4 regions of the Oceanisphaera sp. W20_SRM_FM3 genome follow, and region 1 is predicted to be linked to each of the others. Evidence: predicted binding sites of a transcription regulator. Region 1 holds the regulator's gene; each other region holds the start of a gene.
The links. Region 1 encodes sigma-54, which starts transcription at its own class of promoters, with help from an activator protein. Its sites were predicted from a motif close to TGGCACNGTTTTNGCTT; they were not measured.
Positions count from the first base shown of each region.

Region 2: ACEN2G_RS07820 (P-II family nitrogen regulator) is a predicted target of sigma-54. The motif match lies at 3,422-3,438, and genes of this name have one in related genera.
Region 3: ACEN2G_RS02860 (flagellar assembly protein T N-terminal domain-containing protein) is a predicted target of sigma-54. The motif match lies at 3,344-3,360, and genes of this name have one in related genera.
Region 4: ACEN2G_RS03095 (flagellar hook-length control protein FliK) is a predicted target of sigma-54. The motif match lies at 1,725-1,741, and genes of this name have one in related genera.

Region 1 covers NZ_JBGQOP010000015.1:50,451-55,523, forward strand. Annotated here, with positions in the region: gene rapZ (RNase adapter RapZ) at 1-415, opposite strand, end outside; gene ptsN (PTS IIA-like nitrogen regulatory protein PtsN) at 425-871, opposite strand; gene hpf (ribosome hibernation promoting factor) at 874-1,161, opposite strand; gene ACEN2G_RS09610 (RNA polymerase factor sigma-54) at 1,184-2,638, opposite strand; gene lptB (LPS export ABC transporter ATP-binding protein) at 2,822-3,547, opposite strand; gene lptA (lipopolysaccharide transport periplasmic protein LptA) at 3,550-4,095, opposite strand; gene lptC (LPS export ABC transporter periplasmic protein LptC) at 4,064-4,612, opposite strand; gene kdsC (3-deoxy-manno-octulosonate-8-phosphatase KdsC) at 4,609-5,073, opposite strand, start outside.
Region 2 covers NZ_JBGQOP010000011.1:22,966-28,038, forward strand. Annotated here, with positions in the region: gene ACEN2G_RS07800 (Fe2+-dependent dioxygenase) at 1-394, shown strand, start outside; gene ACEN2G_RS07805 (uracil-xanthine permease family protein) at 555-2,018, opposite strand; gene ACEN2G_RS07810 (YacL family protein) at 2,404-2,760, shown strand; gene arfB (alternative ribosome rescue aminoacyl-tRNA hydrolase ArfB) at 2,884-3,300, opposite strand; gene ACEN2G_RS07820 (P-II family nitrogen regulator) at 3,486-3,824, shown strand; gene ACEN2G_RS07825 (ammonium transporter) at 3,840-5,066, shown strand.
Region 3 covers NZ_JBGQOP010000003.1:65,004-70,076, forward strand. Annotated here, with positions in the region: gene ACEN2G_RS02845 (DNA phosphorothioation-associated putative methyltransferase) at 1-522, opposite strand, end outside; gene ACEN2G_RS02850 (hypothetical protein) at 516-1,061, opposite strand; gene ACEN2G_RS02855 (nucleoside deaminase) at 1,385-1,870, shown strand; gene ACEN2G_RS02860 (flagellar assembly protein T N-terminal domain-containing protein) at 2,122-3,276, opposite strand; gene ACEN2G_RS02865 (FlgO family outer membrane protein) at 3,643-4,392, shown strand; gene ACEN2G_RS02870 (LPP20 family lipoprotein) at 4,382-4,783, shown strand.
Region 4 covers NZ_JBGQOP010000003.1:118,587-123,659, forward strand. Annotated here, with positions in the region: gene fliI (flagellar protein export ATPase FliI) at 1-904, shown strand, start outside; gene fliJ (flagellar export protein FliJ) at 1,056-1,502, shown strand; gene ACEN2G_RS03095 (flagellar hook-length control protein FliK) at 1,849-3,954, shown strand; gene ACEN2G_RS03100 (flagellar basal body-associated FliL family protein) at 4,086-4,559, shown strand; gene fliM (flagellar motor switch protein FliM) at 4,567-5,073, shown strand, end outside.

The sequences.
Region 1 (5,073 bases):
AAGTATCGATGCGCAAGTCTGCTTCTGACGATAGCGGCGCCAGCATGTTGGTTTCTTCGCGGATGGCTTCATCCAGCGTCAAACTCAAGCGTGATAAGGGGTGTAAGCGGCGGGTATCCCCGAAACGGCGAATAAGAGCGGCATTATCTGCATCAATAAAGATACTGGATAAACTCACGTCTTCCATGGCACGCACCTCCGCAAGGAGAGCTTCCATTTTATCCGGATTGTCAGGCAAGTTGCGCACATCTATGCTTACCGCCACTTCGCCTGGTTTGTCACGGCGCATCTTAACCAGACTCGGCAGCAGTTCTACTGGCAGGTTATCAACGCAGTAATAGCCCAAATCCTCGAGTACCCGCAATGCGACGGTTTTGCCCGAACCAGAACGACCACTGACGATCACCAGCTGCATACTTACTCCTTAAGAAGAAATCATGATTTGATAGAGCTCGTCATCGCTAGTGGCTTGACGTAATTGCTTACAGATCTGTTTGTCACTGAGTTTTTCGGCGATCAAGGATAGGGTTTTAAGGTGCTGCTTACACTCTTGCTCTGGCACCAGCAATGCAAAGACCAAACTCACCGGCTGGTTATCGATGGCATCAAACTCCACAGGCTCAGCAAAGGTGAGCAGTACGGCGGTGGCTTGATTGTTATTGCTAATACGGCCGTGAGGAATGGCAATACCGTTACCTATACCGGTGCTGCCCATTTTTTCCCGTGCTAGAAGGCAGTCAAACAATTGCTGACTGTTGATGTTGAGGTGTGCTGCTGCGAGCTCGCTGATGATTTCCAGCGCCCTTTTCTTGCTCGTGCAAGGGACGGCACTACGCGTGCAGTCCCTGCTTAGTATATCGGCGACTTCCATAGTTATTTTTGCTTGAGCTTCTCTTTGTGTTTAATCACTTGGCGATCGAGTTTGTCGAACAAACCGTCGATGGCTGCGTACATATCATCTTGCTCACAAGTGGCAAAGATTTCACCGCCGCTGAGGTTAATTTTGGCTTCAGCAATTTGCTGTAATTTTTCAAGCGTCAGCACTACATGCACTATGGTGATATTATCGAAATGGCGCTCTAGCTTAGCAAACTTGCTATTCACATAGTCACGCAGGGAGTCAGTGATGTCTACATGGTGTCCAGTCAGATTTATTTGCATAAAGTCTTCCTTCTAAGTCCGCCTACAATAGGCGCTTACGCTGATTGGAAGGGGGGATGGCCAGTGACTCACGATACTTGGCTATGGTCCGTCTGGCTACCTGTATCCCCTGTTCGTCCAGTAATTGCGCGATTTTGCTGTCGCTCAATGGCTTAACCGGGTTTTCTGCCGCGACTAATTTCTTAATAAAGGCGCGAATGGCCGTAGAAGAACATTCGCCGCCACTTTCGGTAGCTACATGGCTGGAGAAAAAATATTTTAACTCAAAAACCCCTTTGGGTGAGTGTAAAAATTTTTGGGTGGTGACACGAGAAATCGTCGATTCATGCATCTCTACCACTTCTGCTACCTGATTCAGGACCATGGGCTTCATTGCCTCGGCTCCATGCTCAAAGAATGCCTGTTGTTGATCGACAATACAATTAGCAACCTTGAGCAAGGTCTCATTTCTGCTTTCTAAGCTCTTGATAAACCATTTGGCATCTTGAGTGTGCTGGCGAATAAACTGGCCATCACTGCCTTGCTGGCCTTGGCCCATGGCCGCATAGGTTTGGTTTAAGCGCACCTTAGGTAAGGCCTCGGGATTAAGTTCGGCTTTCCACACCCCTTGCAGCTTAGTGACCACCACATCGGGGATCACATACTCTGAGTTGTGTTGCAGCAGGTTATTGCCAGGCCTTGGCTCGAGTTGCTGAATTAACGCCAACACGTCTCTGAGCTCATCTTCTTTCAGGCCTGTGAGTCGCTGCAGGCTGCGATAATCGCGCGTGGCCAGCAAATCCATGTGCGCGGCGATCAGCCGTTGAGCTTGTGAGAGCCAAGGGGTGTTGGCAGGCAGGGCATTCAGTTGAATAGCTAAGCATTCTTGCACGCTGCGCGCGGCTACGCCTAAAGGGTCGAAGTGCTGAATACGCTTTAGCACCGCCTCCACTTCATCAGCTTCTATGTGCTGCTCGCCGCCGATAACCGAGGCCAGAATACCCTCAATGTCTAGGCTGAGATAACCGGCTTCGTCTATGGCATCAATAATAGCTAAGGCGATAGCCTGATCGGTTTCACTAAAGGGCGTGAGCTGCATCTGCCACAACAGATAATCTTGCAGGGTCTCTGTGGTCTCGCCTTGATAGACGGTCTCTTCTAGCCCGTCTGGCAGGCCACCTGTGCCGCTGGTGCCGGCGGAGGCGGTATAAATATCATCCCACTGAGTGTCCATGGGCATCTCATCAGACAACTGATGTTGCTCCATGGCCTTGTCGGTAGCCATTTGCTCATCTTTGGCAGCTGGCTGCGGTACGAGTTCATCGTCGTTGCCATACTCGTCGGCTTCTTCTTGCTCGAGCAGGGGATTATTTTCGAGTGCCAGTTGAATTTCTTGCTGCAGCTCTAGGCTCGATAGTTGCAGCAGGCGAATGGCCTGTTGCAACTGGGGAGTCATGGTTAGCTGCTGTCCCATACGTAATTGAAGAGTTGGCTTCATAGTTGTAAAAATCCTTTCATAGCAACCAAAAGTCCTTCTTTATCAACAGCAGAGGAGGCGGTATTACTCTTTACGTTACGGTCTGGCTGAGTTTTGGCTTCACTTAAATTCATTTAAGTTGCGCTGCAAAATAGCCGGGCCGTTGCGCAGCTAACTATGATAGCCGCGCGATTTATTAGTCTATTAAAGACTAAATTGCTCACCCAAATAGACTTTTTTCACCTGTTCGTTGGCCAAAATCTCGGCGGGGGTGCCGGCGGCAATACCATGGCCGTGGCTCACGATATAGGCTCGCTCGCACACATCCAGCGTTTCGCGCACGTTATGATCGGTGATCAGTACGCCTAGGCCGCGATCTCGCAGGTGCAAGATGATTTTTTTAATATCTAACACCGAAATAGGGTCGACGCCGGCAAAGGGCTCATCCAATAAAATAAAGCGCGGCTCTGCGGCCAAGGCGCGGGCTATTTCGACACGGCGGCGCTCACCACCGGATAAGCTCATGCCCATGCTGTCACGAATATGGCCAATATTAAATTCTTCGAGCAACTGCTCCATTTTTTCGATGCGCGCTACGGCATTGAGCTCTTTACGTGTTTCTAGCACGGCCATAATGTTGTTGGCCACGCTAAGTCGTCGAAAAATGGAGGCTTCTTGGGGTAAGTAGCCGATACCGGCGCGAGCGCGAACATGCATCGGCTGATGACTAATATCTTGGTCATCTATGGTAATGCTGCCCGCATCACGCTGTACCAAGCCTACTATCATATAAAAAGACGTGGTTTTACCAGCACCGTTTGGGCCCAGTAAACCGACGATTTGGCCAGTTTTTACGGTGATGCTTACATCGGCCACTACTTGACGGCCCTTGTAACTTTTCTGCAGTCCGCGTGCGTTCAGGGTCGCCATGATTAGGGTTTAGCCTCTTTTTTATTCATGTTCTGCAGCTGTTCAGGCAAGAAGATCGTTTTTACGCGTCCGTTGCTGCCTTGGCCTTCTGCTTCCATTTGTTCTTTATCAATAAAGTAGCGAATGCGATAGCCGGTAACTATGTTGTCGTTTTGCTTGAGCTCGGCATTGTCAAGCAGGGTAATAGTACGGGTTTTAATGTCGTAGGTGATCTGCTTGGCCTTGGCATTAATCGGTTGGCCACTGTCGAGCACCTGATAGTAGGTGGCGGGTGAGCCGTAGGCCGTCATAGTCTGCAGGCCCTCGTCGTTACGCGTGACCACTAATTTACTGGCGCGCACGTCGAGCGTACCTTGTTTGACGACTACATTATCGGTAAAGGTCACCTTATTGTCGGCCAGCTCTACCAGTTGGCTGCCTGAGTCTATGGTTACAGGCTCCTTATAATCCGATTCTTTAGCCTGAGCTAGGTTTATGCCCAGCGCTAAAAGGCTGGTCAGACATAATCCGGATAGACTAAGGAGTCGTGTAGCTTGCCTGAGTATCATGCAGTAGTTCCACCGTTTGTTGATCGATCTTTCCCAGTAAACCCAGACCATTAGCCTGATAATTGGGGCCACTCAGTTGTACCGCTCGGTTAGAGCGTAGCTGATTATTAATAAAATCCAGTTCCAGATATTCGGTGTTCAGCGTTTTGATGGCTGCATCCGCTTGCAGTCCCTTGCCTACCACATCGCCGTTTAAGATGGCATTGTCACCTGTGTTGACCATGCCCTCATCACCACTGAGCTGCCACTGTGGCTGGCCGTCGGGCGAATAGAGCAAGATAACAGGTTTTTCCATTAGGGTCATGGTCAGCGGCTCGTAGTGCTCTGCATACTCGGCAGTTAAGCCGCGATAGGGTAATCCGAGTTGATTGTATTGTACGCTTTGTAGTTGCTTAGCAATAAAATCTGGTTGATAGTTTTGCTGATTGACCGCTTGGTCTTGGGCAGGTTCAAACCACTGCCAGCAAATCAGTGCCAACACAAACAGGCCGCCAAAAATGAGTGTTTGACGGCTCATACGCTCATACCTTGAGCAAGGTGCAAAACACCGCGCGCCTCCAGCATTAAGTCACACAGCTCGCGCACACAGCCGCGGCCACCGGCTAACTGAGTTGTGTAATCTGCACGCTGGCGCACTAGGGGATGAGCATCATGGACCGCCACGCCTAAGCCACATAATTCCATGACCGATAAGTCGACCACGTCATCGCCGATATAAGCCACTTGCTCAGGTTTAAGGTTTAAGTCCTTGAGCAGGACGTTAAAGCTGATGCGTTTATCGCTTTGGCCTTGGTAGACATGGGTTACGCCGAGGGCGGCCATGCGGTCAGTTACTATTTTTGAATCACGGCCCGTGATCACTGCGACGTCTATGCCTGCATTCATTAGCGCTTTCATGCCAAAACCGTCTTTGGTATTAAAGGTTTTGAATTCTTCGCCTTGGTTACCTAAATAGATCAGGCCATCGGATAGGACGCC
Region 2 (5,073 bases), on a different contig from region 1:
CGTGGATAACTCGATTCGCTTTAATAGCGCCACCGGTGAGCCTATTCGCACCGACTTGTCGGCGACGCTGTTTTTTTGTGAGCCTAATGAATATGAAGGCGGCGAGCTGGTAGTAGAAGATAACTACGGCGCGCACAGCGTTAAGCTACCGGCGGGGGATCTTATTTTATATCCGTCAACCAGCTTGCATCATGTTACGCCCGTTACCCAAGGCGCGCGTATTAGCTCGTTTTTCTGGATCCAGAGCATGGTGCGCGACGATGGTCAGCGCACTTTACTGTTTGATTTGGACTCCAGCATTCAGCAAGTGAATCAGCAACTTGGTACCGATAGCGATACCAGTATTCAACTGACCGGCGTCTATCATAACCTGCTGCGCCGCTGGGCACTGTAGATTCGTGTGAAGAGGGAGGGGTGAATCGTGAGGCGAAGATCAACACAGTGCCGAATCTGCCCTTTACACCTTATATAAGTTCAACAAAAAAGCCGACCGGGCACAGGGTGCGCGGTCGGCTAGGTTTGCTATTAAAGTGTCATACTGGCGAATTAGCTAGTTAGTTAGCGGTCACTTTTTTTTGAGCCTTATCTGCTTTTTCTTGCAAACGATGGGCAAGATCTTCAGCTTTTGCTTGATCTTCCAAGGCCTTAGCTTCTGGGCTGAGTGGCATAATCAAATTCAGCACTATGGCCACAATACCACCGGCAGCCATGCCAGAAGAGAACACGTTCTTCACCAAACTTGGCATGTGTTGCAGAATATCGGGCACCTGAGACACACCCAGACCCACACCAAATGAGATAGCCATAATAAACAGCGCACGTCTGTCTAAGCGTTCGCGGGATAAAATACGTACACCGGCGGCGGCGATAGAACCAAACATAACCAGTGTTGCACCACCTAATACTGGCTCAGGAATGCGCTGCACTAAGGTACTGATCGCCGGGAACAAGCCCATTAAGACTAAGATGCCCGCCACGAAGAAGCCCACATAACGGCTGGCAACGCCTGTCATTTGGATAACGCCGTTGTTTTGGCTAAAGGTAGAGACGGGGAAGGTATTAAAGACAGAGGCCAATGAGGAGTTAACGCCATCACCCATCACACAACCTTTAATACGCTTCATGTAGATGGGACCAGACACTGGCTCACCAGACACTTCTGAAGTGGCGGTGGTGTCGCCTATACCCTCCAGCGCTGTGATCAAGAATACTAATACCAAGGGAATAAACAGTGAGGCGTCAAAGCCTAAACCGTATTTCATCGGAATAGGTAAGGCGATGGTGGCCGTGTCCATCTCTATGGCTGGTGGCACTTTACCCATGTACATGGCCAGCACTGTGCCTGCCACCATGGCCACTAAGATAGAGGACAAGCGCACATAGGGGTTGGGAATACAGTTCATGATTACGATAATGGCGAGCACAGTGCCGGCTAAAGCCAGGTTCTCTAACGAACCAAAGGTGCCATCGGCCATGGCGTTGAAACCACCACCGATAGAGGTTAAGCCAAGCTGGATTAAGGTCAGACCAATCAGCGTGACGATAATGCCACTCACCAGCGGCGAGATAATGCGCCGAGCTAGGTGTAAGAAACGCGACAAGATGATCTCGGTTGGTGCCGCCAGCAATGCGGTACCAAAAATGGCCGCCAACATGGCTTCAGTGGTCACGCCGCCGTCTTTCATCGCCAAACCACTGGCAATAATAGGACCCAAGAAGTTGAAGCTGGTGCCTTGAATCGACAACAAGCCGGTGCCGACAGGGCCAAAGCGTTTCATCTGAATAAAAGACGCAACGCCCGTAATGAACAACGACATACTAATGATATGCGCGGTATCTTGAGCCGGAATGCCCAGTGTTTGACAGATGATCAAGGGGGGGGTGATCACGGCCACGAACAGGGCCAGCAAATGCTGAACGGCAGCAAACAGGGCCTGCATGACCGGCGGTTTGTCGTGTAACTTGTAGACCAGATCGTTATGGCTAAGCTGGGCTTGAGTTGGTGCTGATTGGCTCATGGTATCTGCATTCCAAAAGTAAGTAGCAAGAAAGTTATGGCTTAGCGCCTTATGATGTTTTCACACAAAGGTTGTTGTTATGGGGTTGTTGTTATGGTTATGTTAATTTAATGTTTTTTGTTGCTGGTTATTATTCTTTAAACTAAGCCTAGCCCTATGTAGAGCGCGCATAGACTACGTTAGATGACTGAATTAGACCAACTCACAACATGCATGAGTTGCATTTAAGTATGTGTTTTTTTAATACTATGGTCGGCACCTTACTCTCAGCTTCTAAGTAACCCTATGTGTTATTTGTGATACAGCTTTGCTTCGTGCTTGCTCTGGGGAGTGATAGAATCCAACTTTCTTATTTAGGCCTGCCGTTGCGGCCGCTGGAGTCAGTGTGGAATTTGAGTTTTTTCGTGATTTAAATGGCCAACATAGAGCCCGTTTTTCCATGGGCCATGAAGTAATGGGCGCTTGGTTAACCGATGAGGTGACCATGATTGAAGCCGCCGAACTACTGGACGTCATTGCGCAGTTAGAAGCCGGTGAGACCCAAGAGTTTAAACGAGCTTACGGCGAATGCAGCTTATTGCTCACACGCGAAGAAGCCGAGCTCAGTGCTCATGCACTGTCTTTTGATAGCGAATTAGAAGATGGCATGGCCTATTACGATGATGAACTCTACGCCGGCTGTGGCCTAGACGATCTCGCGCGCGTGCTCGAGCAGTGGCAGGATTTTTGTACTAATCGCTAAAACATAGCCCTAAGCGGTAAGCTGTCAGCTGTAAGTTAAATCAAAACCGAGCCGTTTTACTGAGCTTCGCTGCATTGTTATTAGACTGAGTGAGTCATGTTCTTACGGCTTATAGCTGACGGCTTACAGCTTGATTTTCCCTCTACCACTCTTAATTTTACCGCGCTGGGTTTTGCTGTCGGCACGTTTGCGCTTGGCCGCTTTACTGGGCTGAGTGGGTCGACGCACTTTCACCGGTTTTCCCGCGAGCTCTAATAAGCTCAGCAAGGCCTCCTTGGCCGTTTCCTTATTCATCAGCTGGCTGCGCTGAGTTTCACAGCGGATCATGATCCAGCCTGACTCCAACACCCGATTGTCCCTCATCTTGGCCAGCGCTAATTTATAGCGTTCTGGCAGGCTAGGGCTGTTGGCGTAATCGAAACGCAGCTGCACCGCAGAGTCGGTTTTATTGACATGCTGACCACCCGGGCCGCTGGCGCGCATGGTAATAAACTCCAGCTCCTGGTCGGGGATTTGCACTCGGTCTGATAGAAATAACATTGTGACTCCATTGCACCATTATGGTGCTTGTCGTAGTTCTACTGCACCAATATCATATCACGACCTCATCTTGCTGCTGTTTTTAAACTGTAACTATTTGATAATTAAGTGATAAAAATATTGGCGTGAAGCTTGCTTATTATTAGTTGTTACCGAGACGGTATAGGCAAACAAGGAGGTTCACCATGAAAATGATTTGCGCCATTATCAAACCGTTTAAGCTCGATGACGTGCGTTCGGCATTGGCCGATGTCGGCATCGAGGGGATGACGGTATCAGAAGTTAAAGGGTTCGGTCGCCAGAAGGGGCACACAGAACTGTATCGCGGGGCCGAATACGCCGTGGATTTTCTGCCCAAGGTCAAGTTAGAAATTGCTACCCACACCGATCATGTCGAGCAGGTGGTCGAGGCGATTATTCAAGCGGCCTATACCGGCAAGATAGGTGACGGCAAAATATTTGTCTACGACCTGCAGCAAGCCGTGCGCATTCGCACCGGTGAGCACGATAGAGAAGCCATTTAAGCGAAGGAGAGCATAATGGATACTTTAACCGAACTGAAGTTTGCTCTGGATACTTTTTATTTCCTGATATCCGGTGTGCTGGTGATGTGGATGGGGGCCGGCTTTGCCATGCTGGAAGCGGGTCTAGTGCGCGCCAAAAATACCACCGAAATCCTGACTAAAAATTTCTTACTGTATGCCATCGCCTGCACCATGTATTTATTGGTGGGTTACTACATTATGTATGTAGATAACTCGGTCGGTGGCTGGCTGCCAAGTATGGGGGGGCTGATTGGCCAAGCGGAGCTGGGAGCCAGCCATGCACTGGACGCCGATTTTTTCTTCCAAGTGGTATTTGTGGCCACCGCCATGTCCATCGTTTCCGGTGCCGTGGCCGAGCGGATGAAACTGTGGGTGTTTCTCGTGTTTAGTGTGGTAATGACCGGCTTTATCTATCCGATTGAAGGTTACTGGACTTGGGGCGGTGGTTTCCTATCCAAGTGGGGTTTCACCGATTTTGCTGGAGCCGGCATAGTACATCTGGCTGGGGCCAGTGCCGCGCTGGCTGGTGTATTGCTGCTCGGCGCCCGCAGTGGCAAATACGGCCGTGATGGCGAAATTCACCCCATTCCCGGATCTAATATGCCGATGGCGACCCTAGGGACCTTTATTCTGTGGATGGGCTGGTTCGGTTTTAACGGTGGCTCGCAACTGCTGCTGTCGGATGTAGAAAACGCCACCGCCGTGGCTGGCATCTTCGTTAACACCAATGCCGCCGCTGCTACTGGAGCCATAGGTGCGTTGTTGGTGACTAAGTTGACTTGGGGCAAGGCGGATTTGACCATGATCCTCAACGGTGCTTTGGCCGGATTGGTGGCCATTACCGCCGATCCTTTATCGCCCAGTCATATGTGGGCCTGTGGTATCGGCTTGCTGGCAGGCATAGTGGTGGTGTATGCCATTGTGGTGCTGGATAAGCTGCGCATCGATGATCCAGTAGGAGCCATTTCGGTACACGGCGTCTGCGGTATGCTGGGGTTGTTGCTGGTTCCCGTGGCTCACCCCGAAGCCACCTTGTGGGCTCAGTTGGTCGGCATTTTGGTGATAGGCGGTTGGGTCTTTGGTTGTAGTCTGCTGGTGTGGTACCTACTCAAACGGACCATGGGTATTAGAGTCAGCGAAGAAGAAGAGCAATCGGGTATGGACAGAATTGACTGCGGCATCGATGCCTACCCTGAGTTCGTGACCCTAAAACGTAACTAATGCCAGC
Region 3 (5,073 bases), on a different contig from region 1:
ACTTGAAATACGAAACAAACGACCGTCTACCAGTTTATAACCGTGTTGCTCTATTAACCTTTCCCAAGAATCCCTAAAGCCGATCATTCGGCTGTTTTCATATAACCCTGCAGCTTCACCCTCTTGGGTTATCTGAGTAAACTCTTCAACCTGAGGGTGGTTAGGGCAAAGAAATGTTTCTTTTCTATGCAGAATAGGCGGGTTATTTTTTTCTTGGTAATGAGTAACTTTATGGCTTAGCTTCACTAAATCTACTGCAGTGCTCCTGGCAATAGCAGGATACGCATCTGTGAAGAACTCAGGGTAATGTAATAGAGATAATTTAAATTCTCGTTTTGATAGCTTTACTAAATTCCATTCGTCATCTTTAATTTTTAATGCTGCTGCCACAGCAATTACAAATTCAGATAAAGTAGCGTCCGTGCTTTGCAACGTATCTCTATGCAAGTAGACAGCATCAGGCAGCTCTTTTTTATACGGTAGAGCCGAGACTAGTTGTTTAAATTTTTCAAAATTTAGCATCTACTCATTCCTGTGAGTTTTTCTAAGCTAATCGACCTTGGTATCTGTCGATCATTTTTTGTTTCAAGTAAGACTATTTTACGTGATTGCTCTGAGCCGTAGCTCACATGTAGAGGGCGATCGTCACCGTAAATGTACAGTCTATCGAAAGGGGTGTTGTTCGCTAGCCATATTGCCACTTCAAAGCTGTTCAAGCTTGGGTAGAATAAATCTACTGCCGCGCCTTGTCGCGAGCAGATTAAGTGACCTTTTGCGTTCAGCTCGCACGCTGAGTGCTGATCCAGTGCTGGTGATATATTTGGCTTTGATTTCTTTTTTATAGTTTTTGTTAGCTCATAACCAGAGAAACCGTAGGTGATAATCGGTATGCCAAAATGTTCAACTAAAGGGTCTAGCACATTTAAGGCGAGTGTCTGATAAGCCAGCCAACTAGCAGTCTGTAGCGGTTCATTGGGTATACCTAGCCTTAGCCAAGTTTCACCGCAGTTGAACAACATTGAGTATGTGAAGTATTGGCTACAGGAATCACTAACAATCATATTTAATTCTCCACTAGTTATTTTTATTCTTGATTGCTGTGATGTTTATGTTGCTGATAATAATCTACAGACATAGTGGGCTTCGAGTTGAGCTTTAAGAAAGAGAAGATGTTGGTTACTGTATCAGACTCAAGAAGGACTTTCTCTGTTCTGGCTCGCCGACACGGCACTGTTGAAGTTAAGCGAAGTGACTGAGGTCACAGGGCTGTCATTAAGTAGAGGTAAAAGATCAGCGGCAGTGTTGATATACCTTAAGGCTGATTACTAGGCTGAGCAGAATGGTTAAGTTTCAAATAGCAGTCACAAATAAGCAGGAGGCTTGAATGACCATAAGTGAACAAGACTTACGATACTTGCGCCGTTGTGTGGTGTTGGCAGAAGAATCATTGGCTGAGGGCGATCAGCCGTTTGGCTCGGTTTTGGTGTCGGCACAAGGCGCCGTGTTGGCGGAAGATCATAATCAAATTCATACCAATGCCACCTTTCATCCTGAGTTGGCGTTGGCACAGTGGGCGGCTGAGCACTTAAGCGAAACTGAGCGTGCACAGGCTACCGTGTATACCTCGGGCGAGCATTGCCCTATGTGTGCGGCTGCTCATGCTTGGGCGGGTTTGGGACGCGTGGTATACATTTGCTCAGGCAAACAGTTCGCTCAGTGGTGTAACGAATGGGGCTTGCCGCCCGCGCCGGTTAAGCCGTTAGCCATTAATGAGGTAGCGCCAGAAATACTGGCTGAGGGCCCTGTGCCTGAGTTAATGAATCAGGTAAAAGCGCTGCATAAGCGTTATTTTGGCATTACGGAAAAGTAGGCGAGGGCGGCGAGCTTGAGAGCAATGTTGGATGCTTAATTTTTAATGTTCAATGAAAATTGAAGAGCAGCTGGCGGTTGTAAATCTACATCAACACCAAAGCAAACCGCGGCGAACAAGTTGCCGCCTACTAAAACAAAGGGTTTCGGCAGTTTTTGTCGCCGCCAAGTTGGCACTCTACAAAAACACCGCTTTTAAAAGAGCGGTGTTTAATTTTTTGCATGCGCGCGGGCTTGGTCTTCTTTACCGCCTCACTTCACTGAGGTCAGCATGTCGCCTGGGGTGATGCGTACTTCGCGGGCGGCGCTATCTGCAGGGGCTAATATGCTGTAGTCGGTGTGACTTTGCTGCACCACAAATTGGGCTTTGGAGGAGCTTTCGCTGTAATAACCGGGCTGCAGTTGGCGCCTGTGGATCAGCGTAAAGCGATCGCCGGGTTGAATACCGGCCTCTCGGCCTAAGTCCATTAAGATGCCCTCATCGGATTGCTGCAAAATATGGCCTATGGCTTTCATGCACGACTGCGCCTTAACAATATCGTTAGTTATGCGCACCAAGAGTTGGTCGGCAGCTAGGCCATAAGACGACTGCCAAAAGCTTTGTTGCTGCACATTCACCTTGGCGTGCTTTTTAAACGGCCAAGGGGCTTCTATGCGGTATTGCTGCTGCAGTAAGCGCTCACCGGTAAAGCTGTCTTCTAAGGTAACCGACAAGGCAAATTGACGGGGCTTATCTTTTATTTTCCATTGTACCCAGTGGTCGTCGTCCATGCTGATGTCGTTAAGCACACCACTCAGCAAGAGTCGTGATTGTTGTTTTTGTGCCAATACGTCACTGCCTTTGCGTAACCCTTGGCTACGCGGCAGCTGAGTATCGGTGGCAACTTGATAGGGCAGTTGCGTCATCAAATTGACGCTGGGCATTAGATGCTGAGCTAAACGGGCGGCGGCGGCATTGCCTAATTCATAAATTTGGCCAAATTGACCTTGTTCAGGATGTTGAATAGGAAAGCTGGTGAGGCTAATACCCGGCCGATATCGGCTGGCACACTGTGCTTGCACTTGTTGCGGGTTGGGCCAAATGTCGGCGCGCACTGTGAGCCATAGGCGGCCTTGGTCGCGGCGCTCGTTAAGGACCACGTAATCCATTAGCTCGCCTTGGGCTGCGATGTCGAGTTGCTGGCCAGAAAGGGCGCCGTTAGTCACGGATTGCACGGTAGTAATGGACGCGCCGGCTTGCAACAGTGCATCTGTGAGCGCTTGCTCGAGTGCTTGTTGGCGTGCAGTTTCTGTCCCTTGGCTCAGGGGCGCCGAGCCTTCTGCTTGGTACCAGTCGGCGTTAGCCGTAAATGGCAACATCAGCGGTAACAGCAGAAATAATGAGGACAAAAGGGCTTTTATTGACACGGTTGCATCCTAGTTAGCACCGAGGCCAGCATTAAGTTGGCGTGGTAATCAATTGTTGGCAAGGATTATGCAAAAACCTTGCCTACTAAGTACAGTAAAAGGCAATTTTGCTGCAGTTCGGGCTTATAACGCTGGTTTTGGGTAGGCTTTATCGGTATATCTAACCGCCTTACTGGCGCAAAGATTGCCGAAGATTATCACAGCGGCAGTTTTTTGCCGCTAGCTGCTTTATCTGCGAAGTGCCTTAATGGTTTTGCTTAAGTGGCGCCAAGGGTTTGGCTTAGCTGCTTTGGCTGAGCGGTAAAGTTTACGGTGCTTGTGCCGATAGCTTAGCCGGTAGACGGTCTTTTATTTAATGGAGTCATGATGAGTAGATGCCTTTTTCTAGTTGTGGTGCTGGGGCTTACCGCTTGCACCGCATCAGAAGAGCCACAGTATGATGCGAATAATCATTATCTGCCCCACTATCATGCGTCCCACTATGTTAATGGCAAACCTTTGGGGCCACTCCCGCGCCCAGCAGTGTCGCCGCGCCATACTCAAGATGGTGTACCCATGCGCATGAGTGCCGGTAACCGCAGTGCTTATTTGCCTCAGGCGGGTCCATCTTTGGTCGGCGGACAAACCCAGCTGCAACAGCATATGTCGGCATTGGCCTACCAATTGGTGTCGAGCATTCATAAGGTAGATGCGCAATCTGGCATAGCCGTGAGTGGCTTTGTGGATCAGCAAGATTATAAGAGCCAAGACGATTTTAACCGTTTGTTATCTGAAACCATGATGTTTCAGCTTAACCAATACGGCTTGCGGGTAGTGGATTTTAAAACGCTGCCTTTTATTCGCATCACGCCCGAGGGCGACATCAGCACCAGCCGTGATTATCGCCAGTTGAGCTCACGAATGGGGGCGCAATATTTAGTGCACGGCACCGTGAGTCAAACCATGGGCGGACGATTAATTAATGCGCGCCTTGTTTCCCTGGGCGACAACAGTTTGATTGCCAGTGGTCAGCAGTTTATTCCTGCATATTTAGTGGCCAGCATGGTTAAGGCAAAAGGCCCAGAGGCCAGAGTGCAAGTCATTACGCCTGAATACAGGAGCCGTTATGCTAAGTAAGCGTGGATTATTATTGGGCCTGTTGTTACTGCCATTAATGGCCTGCAGCACGCAAGGCGGGCCTAAACCCGCAAGAAATCATATTTATGCGGTGGGTTATGCCCCTATAAGCTTGCAGCAGCCGCAGGATCCGCAGCAAAAGTTATTACACGCCATGCGCGCCTCTAAACTGGATGCCTATCGGGAATTAACCGAGCAATTAAGTGGTGTGATGACCTCAAGCTCGAGCATCACTAACAGCAATATTTTGCAAGACGGTACCGTAAGCAACAGCAGCCGCGGCGTCGTGCGCGGCGCGCGCGTGGTAAACAGTTACCCCGATGGTGACATGTACATCACTGAGCTGGAGCTGGATTTAAAGTTGTTTGAAAAGCTAAGACGCGGGTATTGAAGGGCAGTTCGCCCTGTAACCGCCAATTTATTCGGCGATGCTGCAAAGCAGGATGTTTTAAATCTATATAAACAAACCGTGGCGAATAAATTGCCACCTACAAAAAACGCCAGCCTTGTAGCCGCCAACTTTGTTAAACAGAGAGTTTCGGCGGTGCTGCGACGCAGGATGTTTTAAATAACCTATAAAATAGCGCTAACCTTTCACAAACAAAAACACCGCTCTTTATGGGAGCGGTGTTTTTGTTTGCTTAGTGATTTGGTTTTATTTTGCTTCACGCTTCACGCTTC
Region 4 (5,073 bases), on a different contig from region 1:
TGTGGGCGTGCGCGCCATTAATGCCCTGATAACCGTGGGCCAAGGCCAGCGTATGGGCTTATTTGCGGGATCCGGCGTGGGTAAGAGTGTGCTGCTGGGCATGATGACCCGTGGTGCCAAAGCCGATGTGGTGGTGGTGGGCCTAATTGGTGAGCGTGGCCGAGAAGTAAAAGAATTTATCGATGAAATATTGGGTGTGGAAGGCCGCGCTCGCGCCGTGGTAGTGGCGGCCCCCGCCGACTCATCGCCCTTGATGCGCCTTAAAGGTTGCGAAACCGCCTTAACCTTGGCGGAATATTTTCGTGATCAAAATTTAAACGTGCTGCTCTTGATGGACTCATTAACTCGTTATGCCCAAGCCCAGCGTGAAATTGCACTGGCCGTGGGTGAGCCACCAGCCAGTAAGGGTTATCCGCCTTCTGTGTTTGCCCGTTTGCCGGCCTTAGTTGAGCGGGCCGGAAATGGCGGCGAAGGGCAGGGCAGCATAACGGCGTTTTTTACAGTATTAACCGAAGGCGATGACTTACAAGACCCCATTGCCGATGCCTCGCGCGCCATCTTAGATGGCCATATCGTTTTATCGCGCCAACTGGCAGACAGCGGCCATTACCCGGCGATAGACATTGAAAAGTCGATCAGTCGCGTGATGACGGCGGTGACCACTCAAGAGCATCAGCAACAGGCGCGAGCGGTCAAGCAGGCCTATGCGCTGTATCAGCAAAACCACGACTTGATTAACTTAGGCGCTTATCAGTCTGGTGCGGATCCGCGCATCGATATGGCGATTATGATCCGGCCCCGTCTTGAGCATTTTTTAACGCAAAGCATGACAGATGTAGTAGAAATGCCCATGTGTTTGGCTGACTTAGCCAACATGAGCTCGCCGCTATTACGTGCTAACTAAGTGCGGGCGCAGTAGTGATGGCTGAGTTGGGATGAGTGGTTTAGAGATTAGAGATTGGAGATTAGAGAAGAGTGGCTTGGGGAATAGTGGATTAGGGAGTTAAAATTCACCCATCACCAGTCCCTATTCCCCTTTTATAAAGGCTTAAGCAATGAGCAGAGCACTGCATTTATTACTGGAGCAGCTAGATAATAAAGAGCGCCAAGCCTCAAGTGAGTTGTCGGCCGCCCAGTTACAGCTACAGCAATTAGTACAGCAGCAGCAAATGCTCAGCCAATATCAGCGCAACTACAGCGAAGACTTTCAAAAACGAGGCCGAGCAGGCTTAACTGCCAATCAATTCAGCCATTTTCAAGGCTTTATTAATAAGCTAGAAGTGGCCCAAGAGCAGCAAGTTGACGGCCTACAGAGCGCCCGCCAACAGCTTGAACAAAGCCGAGCTAGCTGGATGGCGGTGCGTGCGCGCAAGCAAGCCATAGAAACCCTGCTCGAGCGTGAAGCCGAACGAAAGCTAAAAGAAAGCGACAAGCAAGAGCAAAAAATGCTTGATGAACTCACGCTACATCGCTTTTACAGCCAAAAAAACGGTAACAGATAGTGTTTAGCGCCACGCCAACCACAGACTCCGCACACGTAGTCGCTCTTTTTTTACACAGAGAGCGTTAGCGGATGTTTTTGTAATCAAACATAAAACCGGCCCGAATAAATTGAGCCCTACAAAATACCCGCCTCCTGTAGCCGCCAACTTGTTCGGCGGTCCTGCGCAGCAGGATGGTTTGATATTTAGGAAAAACCAAACCGTGGCGCGCCCTTAAAATCTTGGTTCGGTTCTTGCATTAATCTGGCATTAGTCTGAAGTTGCCGCTGAGCTTAATCGCGTCGCGCAGCTTGATAGAGCACATTAGGCTGACGATTAAGCCGCAGGATTGATGGGGAACACTTCAATGACCATGAATATAATGTCGGTAAGCGTACAGACAAACGCACAAACAGGCGCAGCTGTTTCAGGCAAGGCCGCGAGCGCGGCTAATGGCGGCCTGTTTGCCGAGGTGTTTTCACAAGAGTCTGATAGTCAATCATCTCCCTCTTCCTTATCCGCAACCAATCAAGCTGCGGTGGCCGCTAGTGACCAAGACTCGTCTGTGCAAAATAAGTCTGTTCATGCTGAACCGGCGGAGCAAGCGCAGAGCGCGGAGCCTGACGACACGGATGCCGAGCCTGCCGCTAACGCTTCTAACGTTAGTAGCAAAGCTGCGTCCACCGAGACGCGTGCTCGCCAGTCTGCAGATGAAGCGAGTACAGACCAATCGAGTGCAGACCAAGCTGAGCTTGCGCCGCCGAGTGCGCCTGCGCCTGCGCTTAGCCTTGCCCCAAACCAGGCATCTTACCTTGAATCTTCTGAGCTTGAGCCTTCTGAACTTGAGTCTTCGCAAGACAAAGCCAAGGCAGATAGCCTAGCCACGAGCAAAAGCCGTGAGTCAGCGTCACTCAACGCTCATGAGAGTGCTTTTGCTGAGCGGAGCCGCCAAGCTGGTGAAAACGCAGCCACCCAAGCTGATATGAATACCAAGCGGCAAGGCGGCAGCGCTTTGCCGCTTGAGTCTGCTGCATCGCCAGCTCAGGCCGCTGTAAATACCGAATCCAATACTGAATCCACGGCTAAATCACTGATTGTCGACGGGCAGGGTCAGCATAAAGTAGAGAATAAAGCAGAGAGCAAAGCAGCCACGTTGCATTCAGATAACCCTGCAGCAAATGAGGCGGTAAAAGCGGCGGTCAATCAAGGCCCCTTACTTAATAGCGCGAATATAGCCGCCACAGGATCCCTAAACCCAGCTGATTTATCGCCAACCACAGGCACCAAAGCTGGCGAGCTAACAGAAGGTGGGGCCAAACAAACGAGCTCAGCCGCTTCCAGCACCACGGCTCAAGCTGCTAGCGCGCAAGGGTTAGCATCGTCTGCGCAGGTGGTTAGCGCTCAAGCGACCCAAGCTGCTCAAGCCACGCAATCTGCTCAGGCAAATAACCAAGCGGCACAAATTTTAGCGGAGCACGCCGACGTTAAAATGCAAGCCCAAGCTCAAACCCAAGTGAGCGAGCAAGCCGTTAACACCGAGCAGGCTAACCGCACGGCCAATCTTGCTCCCGAGGCGGCACGCACCGCAGCACCGGACTGGTTGGCCCAAATTGAGCATGGCAAGCGTTGGTCACAAGCACCGAGCAAGGGTACGGCTCAAACCTTAGCGACTGACGAGGCGTCGTCGGCCATAGACGAAAAATTAGCTGACAAATCCGGTGTCGCGCGGGCCATTAACGCCGCTTTGACTAAGGCTGAGCGGGCTGATGGCCAAGCCACAGTGTCAGTGAATGAGCTGGCCGCGAATGCTGCAGGCAGTGGCTTAAGCCAAGCCACTGCCGAGCAAACCAAGCCCTTAGAAAGTACCGGCCAAGAGGCCAGCGGCTTACTCATCAATCGCGAAAATACCTTATTAGCGGCCTCGCCTGAGCGCACCGCCATGTTAGATAAGGCGTTGACCTTGCATGGCTCGGCGGAGCAAAACGCCAAGCAGCTGGCGCAGCAAGCACAAGTTTTGGTCAGTCAGAACTTACAAGAAGCCGACATTAAGCTGAATCCGTCCGAGTTTGGCGCCATGCGTATTCAAGTGCGCATGGAGCAGGGCGAGGTGCAGGTACAATTTATGGCCAGTCATCCGCAGGCGCGCGAGTTACTCGAACAAGCCATGCCACGTTTAAGGGAGATGCTGCAGCAGCAAGGCATGAACTTACAGCAAGGTGGCCAGCAGCAAGGTAATCAGCAAGGGCAGCAAGCGCAAAACCAAGCCGCTGCCGGCTTCTTATCTGGTCAAGACTCAGGCCAGTCGGGGCAGCAGTCAGGTCAACAAGCCAACCAAACTGCCAGTCAAATAGGGCAAGAGTCTGAGTGGCGTAGTTATTCTGCTAACGGCGATGAAGTACAAGAGCAAAGGCTGAATAATCAATCTCGTGCGCTTTATGGTGCCGATGGCGCCAAAATAGACTTTTTTGCTTAACCGAAACGAGTACACTAAGCGCCGCTCTCTTAACGGGCGGCTGATGACAGATGCTGGGCGATTGTCTGCTTAAGACGCCCGCACTCAAGAAACTAACTCAACGCACGTATTAAGAATAATTAAGGGTAAACATGGCCGATAATCTGATCATGCCTAAAGTGGCGTGGTACAAACGTAAACTTATTTTAATCCTCATTGCCGTTTTATTAGTGGCGTTAGGGGTTGGCGGCGCCATGTTATTAATGCCGAGTGGTGATAAGGTTGAACAAGAGCCCGTTGTCGATAATAAGCCATTATATGTGGGCTTATCGCGGCCGTTTATTTTCCCGGTGATGGCGGGACGACGTGAGCGTTTAGTACAAATTGAAGTGCAACTTATGGTGCGCGGCGATCAAGGCCAACTTGATGCCCAACGTCATTTGCCGTTATTAGAAAGTACCTTGTTGACTGTATTTAGCCGGCAAACTGCCGACAATTACATCACAGCGGAAGGTAAACTCACCGTCAGGCAGGAAGCGCTTGATGAACTGAATGCGGTGCTGACCGAAGAAGTGGGTCATCCTCTGGTCGAAAAAGTGCTGTTTACCAGTATCGTAATGCAATAGGTGAATCGTGAGCGATCTTTTATCTCAAGATGAAATTGATGCCCTGTTACACGGGGTAGACGATGTAGAAGAAGATGCCGGTAATGTGGGCGGCTTGTCTATGTTCGATTTTTCATCTCAAGACAGGATAGTGCGCGGGCGCATGCCCACCCTTGAGATGGTGAACGAACGTTTTGCCCGCCATATGCGCATCAGCTTATTTAATATGATGCGCCGCACCGCCGAAGTGTCGGTGAATGGCGTGCAGATGATTAAATTTGGCGAATACGTGCATTCGCTGTTCTTACCCACCAGTTTAAACATGGTGCGCTTTCGGCCGTTAAAAGGCATAGGTCTGGTGACCATGGAAGCGCGCTTGGTGTTTATTTTAGTGGATAATTTTTTTGGTGGCGACGGTCGTCACGCCAAAATTGAAGGCCGTGAATTTACGCCCACCGAGCGGCGCGTTATTCAATTATTGCTCAAGTTAATATTTGAAGATTATAAAGAAGCCTGGTCGCCGGTGATGGACGTG